Regions from separate parts of the Desulforamulus ruminis DSM 2154 genome, predicted to be linked through region 1. Evidence: predicted binding sites of a transcription regulator. Region 1 holds the regulator's gene; the other holds the start of a gene.
What was found. Region 1 encodes LexA, which represses DNA repair genes until DNA is damaged. Its sites were predicted from a motif close to CNAACANNTGTTNG; they were not measured.
Positions count from the first base shown of each region.

Region 2: the regulator LexA is predicted to act here: its motif matches at 1,936-1,949, upstream of uvrA (excinuclease ABC subunit UvrA).

Region 1 covers NC_015589.1:2,012,154-2,015,575, reverse strand. Annotated here, with positions in the region: gene DESRU_RS10155 (sigma-54 interaction domain-containing protein) at 1-999, opposite strand, end outside; gene lexA (transcriptional repressor LexA) at 1,155-1,796, shown strand; gene DESRU_RS10145 (NifB/NifX family molybdenum-iron cluster-binding protein) at 2,052-2,414, opposite strand; gene DESRU_RS10140 (ATP-binding protein) at 2,653-3,422, opposite strand, start outside.
Region 2 covers NC_015589.1:3,664,997-3,668,418, forward strand. Annotated here, with positions in the region: gene uvrA (excinuclease ABC subunit UvrA) at 1-1,775, opposite strand, end outside; gene uvrB (excinuclease ABC subunit UvrB) at 2,107-3,422, opposite strand, start outside.

The DNA.
Region 1 (3,422 bases):
ATTTAATTTGGTAATCAGGTAATTGGTCAATTCCACCAGGTCGCTGGTTCTTTCCCGGAGGGGGGGCAAGACAATTTCCACCACATTTAACCGGTAGTACAGATCCTCTCTAAATTTCCCCTCCCTGACCAGATGTTTTAAATTTCTGTTAGTAGCGGCAATAATCCTTACATCAATGGGGTTGGTCCTGGTGTCGCCGACCCTTTCAAATTCCCGCTCCTGCAGCACCCGAAGCAGCTTGGCCTGCAGCAAAAGGTTCATATCGCCAATCTCATCCAGAAAGAGTGTTCCTGAGTGGGCCAGTTCAAATTTACCAATTTTATCCTTCATGGCTCCGGTAAAGGCGCCGCGAACGTAACCAAACAATTCGCTTTCCAACAAAGCATCGGGTATGGCCGCACAATTTATGGCGATAAAGGGCTTTTCCCTCCGGGGGCTGGCGTGATGAATGGCATGGGCAAACAGCTCTTTACCGGTGCCGCTTTCCCCTAACAGCAAAACCGTGCTGCAGCTTTTAGCCGCCATGGTTGCTATTTTAATGCAATCTTTCAGGGCCGGACTGCTGCCAATAACATGGTTAAAAGTGTATTTGCTTTCGGTAACCTGACCAAACTTGGTGGAAAGATCCCGGATAATACTGGTGCTTCGTTTTAACTCATCGGTTAATTTAATAATATCGGTAATATGCTGAAAGATTACCACCGCCCCCAGGGTTTCCTGGTTGACAATGATGGGCACCGCGTTGGAAATAACCTCTGCATTGCTGCCACCGACCTTGGTGCGGTAGCCGCTGACCGGCTTGCCCGTGCGCAAGGCCAGAGCCAAGGCGCCGTCAGGGGAAATATTATAAATATTTTCCTTGGTTCTAACTTCAAAGGGAATGCCGGTAATCCGGCAAAAGGCGGGATTTACATAAATGATATTGCCTTGCGGGTCTGTCACCTCAATGGCTTCCTGAACGGAATCCAATATGGCTGAAATCATGATCAAAGGCAGCAATCCAATCCCTCCCCTTCCTTTTTATATTCGCTTGAAGCAATTAAAACCCTTCCTAAAATTCCAATCCAATTGCGAACAAATGTTTTGCTTAAAGCCCTGATAAATGTTATAATATACCAGAATACATAGGAGTGATTGAAAGGCGTGATAGGAATATGTTAAGCTCCCGTGAAGAAGACGTATTAAAAGTCATCATAGAAAACGTTAAACAAAAAGGATATCCTCCGTCCGTTCGGGAAATTGGAGAAGCCGTCGGGTTGTCCTCCAGTTCTACCGTTCATTCCTATTTAAAACGTTTAGAGCAAAAGGGATACTTGAGAAGAGATCCTACCAAGCCCCGGGCCATTGAGGTTATCGGACTGGATTATGAACGGGAGACACAGTCTTTCAGTAAAACCATAGAAGCGCAGGCGGATAATGAAGAGTTGGTAACGGTGCCGCTGCTGGGCCAGGTGGCTGCCGGGGTGCCGCTGCTGGCAGTGGAAAATTTCGATGATCAACTGACCCTTCCTCGCTCCTTTACGGGCTTTGGTGAATTTTTTATGTTAAAGGTGCGTGGGGATAGTATGATTGAAGCGGGAATTCTGGAAAATGATCTGGTTTTGGTCAGACGGCAGGAAGCGGTAAATAACGGGGATATTGCGGTGGCCTTGCTGGAAGACGAGGCTACGGTGAAGCGCTTTTATAAAGAAGAAAATATCATTCGCTTACAACCGGAAAACAGTTTATTATCGCCCATTTATGCCAAAGAGGTTAAAGTCCTTGGCCGGGTGATCGGTTTAATGAGAAAAATATAAAGGTCCCGTTAAGATATCTCATAAAATGGGCGCACATGACGCCCGTTTTTTGAGATAGGATTAGGACTTCCGCTACCTTTGGCTGTTACAGGCACTCCTCCCTTTAGTTGATCCGGGGAAATACTAGACATAAAAAAGGCCCTCCATTCGCCTAACTGCCATTGGAAGACCTTAAATTAGTTACCTGCCTTTACAATAGGCGGGTAATTAATGTATTTTACCTACCGCCAAATGTGTCTAAGCTAATTTAGACTTTTAGTGCTCACCGCATTCAGCATGATGCCGGTGCTCATGACAAACCGCTCCGGTTGAACGAAGTGTTTCCTGTAGATACTGTTCTGCTGCGGTTCTGGCGTTTCCTGCTGCCCCGGTAATCACTTCAATGCCCTTTTCGTTGAAAATATCTATCGCGCTGCCGCCCATGCCTCCGGATATAATAACCTTTACACCCATATCGTTTAAGAAATTCGGCAGAAAACCGGGTTTGTGTCCGGGATTTGGAACAGATTCGCTTTTTATAATCCGGCCCTTCTCCACCTCAAAAATATAAAAATTTCTGCAATGTCCAAAATGTCCGGTTACCAGTTCTTTTTCGCTTGCCACCGCTATTTTAGTCATCTCTTTCCCTCCATGTTTTCTAATATTTTTTTGCAACAGGACCAAACCCGTTGCTTGTCAAACCATTCGATCAGTTCTTCGGGTCAATAGGAATCTAGCCCGTACTTTACTTTCTGGTTGTGTGAGGCGGCAATTTCCTCATTGCGGCTCTCTTTAGACCACGGATTGGTGTCGTTTTCCAGAGGCGGATTGATAGATAAAGATCTCTAACCAATCCCTTGCCCCTGTATCGACATGTTCATACGCCGTCGACGTCGCTTTCCTTGTAGAGTAGCGCTATTGCCCGATTAAAAACTTCTCTTACAGCGCGCCCCGCCGCGCAGTCAATTTCGACGATGGCCTGCCCATGGTTAACTGCCCTAACCGCTTGCTTGTCAAACGGGATCCTGCCGGTAAAGGGCAATCTCCGTTTCATACAAAATTCCATGATTTTTTCTGAATTTTCTTTATTAGTGTCGTACTTGTTGATACAAACCGCTGTTTTTGTCCCGAAGCCCTCCGCCGTTTTAACAATGCGTTCCATATCGCTAATGCCCGATACGGAAGGCTCCGCCACAATTAAAACCATATCCACTCCGCTCATGGAGGCGATGACGGGGCAGCCGATGCCGGGCGATCCATCGATTATTGCCAGTTCAGCGCCGGGCAAGGCTGCTTTCATCTGCTTTTTTACCTCCGTAACCAACATTCCGGAGGTTCCGCTGCCCATCTTAAGCCGGGCTGTGGAGAACGTCCTGCCGTCACCGGCGTGCAGCATTAATTCGCCCGCAACGGCGGGCACAAGAGAGACAGCATCCGCAGGGCAAACCGCCTGACACACCCCACAGCCCTCACAGGCATATAAATCTATTTTATATGCCGCGCTGCCTGCCAAAATAGCGCCAAACCGGCAGTGCTGTCGGCATCGGCCGCATGAAGTGCAACGGCTTGGATCAATTTCGGCTTTGGACAAGCCGAAATAGTCCGTTTGTTTTGGTTCGGACCCATGTCCCAGGAGCAGATGAAGGT
Region 2 (3,422 bases), 1.7 Mb from region 1:
TCGCCGCTGAGATACTGGCCGGTAATGGACTCCGGTATCTTTATAATTTCTTCCATGGTGCCGGCCGCCACCAACCGGCCTCCGTGCTGGCCGGCCCGGGGACCAATATCAATGACATGGTCGGAAACCCGGATGGTGTCTTCGTCATGCTCCACCACAATGAGGGTATTGCCCAGGTTCCGTAACCTTTCCAGGGTGGCAATCAGCCGCTGGTTGTCCCGCTGGTGCAGGCCGATGCTGGGCTCGTCCAGAATATACAGCACGCCCATGAGGCCGGAACCGATCTGGGTCGCCAGTCGGATGCGCTGAGCCTCGCCGCCGGAAAGGGTCCCGGCGGCCCGGTTTAAGGTCAGATAATCCAGACCAACATTGACCAGAAAGCCCAGTCGTTCGTTAATCTCCTTAAGGATCTGGCGGGCAATCATCTGTTCCCGGGGAGTCAGGTCCAGGGCGGCAAAAAATTGAACCGCCTCGGATACCGGCAGGGCGGTAACCTGGGCAATGTTTCTGCCTCCCACCTTCACCGCCAGGGCTTCGGGTTTCAAGCGGTCCCCGCCGCAACTGGGACAGGGTTTAATGCTCATATATTTTTCAAATTCTTCCCGCATGGATTCGGACTGGGTTTCCCGGTAACGCCGGGAAAGGTTGCCGATAATGCCTTCAAAGGGAACCTCGTAACGATGTAAATGGCCGTAACCGTCCCGGTAGTTAAATTTTACCTTTTCATGCCCGGTCCCGTAAAGGATGGCCTGGAGCTGTTTCGGCGTCAGTTGCTCCATGGGGCTGTCCAGGCTGAAGTCGTATTTCTCCGCCAGCCCGGCCAGGTAACCGGCGGCAATTTGCCCCTTGTGCCAGCCCTCAATAGCCCCTTCCCGGATGCTTTTGGACGGATCGGGAATAATCAGTTCCGGATCAAATTCATGGTTGACCCCCAGGCCGGTGCAGGCCGGGCAGGCTCCGTGGGGGTTGTTAAAGGAAAACAGCCGGGGGCTGATCTCGGCAATATTAATGCCGCAGTCGCTACAGGCAAAGTTTTCGGAAAAAGTATACTCCTCCCCTTCCAGCACCGAGGCCACCACCATGCCCTCGCTTTGTTTGAGGGCGGTTTCCAGGGAGTCCGCCAGCCTCTTTTCGCTGCCGGGGCGGATAATCACGCGGTCCACCACAATCTCTACGGTATGTTTTTTCTTTTTGTCCAGGGCGGGCGGTTCGGCAACGTCATAAATCTCTCCATTGACCCGGACCCGCACAAAGCCGTTGCGCCGGATCTCTTCAAAGATTTTTACATGCTCCCCTTTTTTACCCCGCACCACCGGAGCCAGAAGCTGCAGCTTGGTCCCCTCGGGCAGGACCATCAACTGGTCCACCATTTGCTGAATGGTTTGCTGGGTAATGGGTTGGCCGCACTTGGGACAGTGTGCCCTGCCGGCCCGGGCAAAGAGCAGGCGCAGGTAATCATAGATTTCCGTGACGGTGCCTACGGTAGACCGGGGATTGTGGCTGGTAGTCTTTTGGTCGATGGAAATGGCCGGGGATAACCCTTCAATATAATCCACATCGGGCTTGTTCATCTGTCCCAGGAACTGCCGGGCATAGGCTGAAAGGGATTCCACGTAGCGGCGCTGCCCTTCGGCGTAAATGGTATCAAAGGCCAGGGAGGATTTTCCTGAACCCGATAAGCCTGTAATCACCACCAGTTTATCCCTGGGTATTTCCACATCAATATTTTTGAGATTATGGGCACGGGCCCCCCGTACCACGATCTTGTCCTGCATGAGCTTACTCCTTATTTGACTTATAAATATTTCTTTGGGCTCCGGTGGTTTCCCTAAAAAGCTTTTCTCCGGTCCCGCTGTTCGTCGTTCGTATATAGGTATTTCTTTAAGGACTCTTTCTTAAATATACTTTATCTTACAAAAAATAACAACCGCTTTCCGAACATTTGTACGATATTTGTAATATTTACTTCGATGCTTTATCATAACAAAGCACCCTTTTACGGGTGCTCATTTTTTTATTTATATCAACCTTAAAACATCCCCGCCCCAAAGGCCCACCCCGATCCGAACAACAGGACCCGCACGCGCTACCCTTAAGTCTAAAAGTCTAACCCACTTCCTCCGGGCTTGGAATGGCCGGGCGAATGTCCTTATCTCCCCGCAGTTGCAGACGCAGTTCAATGAGAGCGTCTCTGAGCTGGGCGGCCCGCTCGAATTCCAGGTGTTTGGCTGATTCCTTCATTTCCTTCTCCAGCCGGGCAATCATCTTTTTCATATCGGTTTTGGTCATTTTGCCGGCCTTGGTCCGGGCCACATAGGGGGCTTTTTCCTCCGCTGCCCGGGTGGCTTCAATCACATCCCGCACCGCTTTACGGACAGTCTCCGGGGTGATGCCGTGCTTCCGGTTGTACTCCGTTTGAATCTTGCGGCGGCGTTCGGTCTCTCCAATGGCCTTTTTCATGGAATCGGTGTGCTTATCGGCATACATGATGACCGTCCCTTCAGCGTTACGGGCGGCCCGGCCGATGGTTTGAATCAGTGAGCGCTCGGAACGCAGGTAGCCCTCCTTATCCGCATCTAAAATGGCCACCAGGCTGACCTCCGGCAGGTCCAGGCCCTCCCGGAGAAGGTTAATGCCCACCAGCACATCAAAGGTGCCCAGGCGCAGATCCCTTAAAATCTCCATCCGCTCCATGGTATTGATATCGGAATGCAGGTAACGAACCCGGACTCCGTGTTCTTTAAAATAATCCGTTAAATCTTCAGCCATCTTCTTGGTCAGAGTGGTAACCAGCACCCGTTCGTCCCGGTCCACCCGTTTTCTTATTTCTCCCAGCAGGTCGTCAATCTGTCCCCGGGTGGGCCGCACGGAAATCTCCGGGTCCACCAGCCCGGTGGGCCGGATAATTTGTTCCACCACCTGGGAACTGTGCTTCAGTTCATAACTGCCGGGCGTGGCGGAAACATAAATAACCTGATTGACCTTGTCCGAGAACTCAGGGAACTTCAAGGGACGGTTGTCCAGCGCCGAAGGCAGCCGGAAACCGTGCTCCACCAAAGTGGTTTTCCGGGAACGGTCTCCTTCATACATGCCTCCCACCTGGGGTACCGCTACGTGTGATTCGTCAATAATCAACAACCAGTCCTCCGGAAAGAAATCCAACAGGGTAAAGGGCGCTTCGCCAATCGCCCGTCCCGTCAGATGCCGGGAGTAGTTTTCAATGCCGGAGCAAAAGCCCACCTCCTGCATCATCTCCAGGTCGTAGCGGGTGCGCTGCTCCAGACGCTGGGCCTCCAGCAGCTTGTCGGCATCCCGCAGCTTCTTCAACTGCTGTTCCAGTTCGGCTTCGATGGAAGCAATGGCCAGCTTTAAATTTTCCTCTTTGGTGACAAAGTGACTGGCCGGAAATACGGCAATGTGCT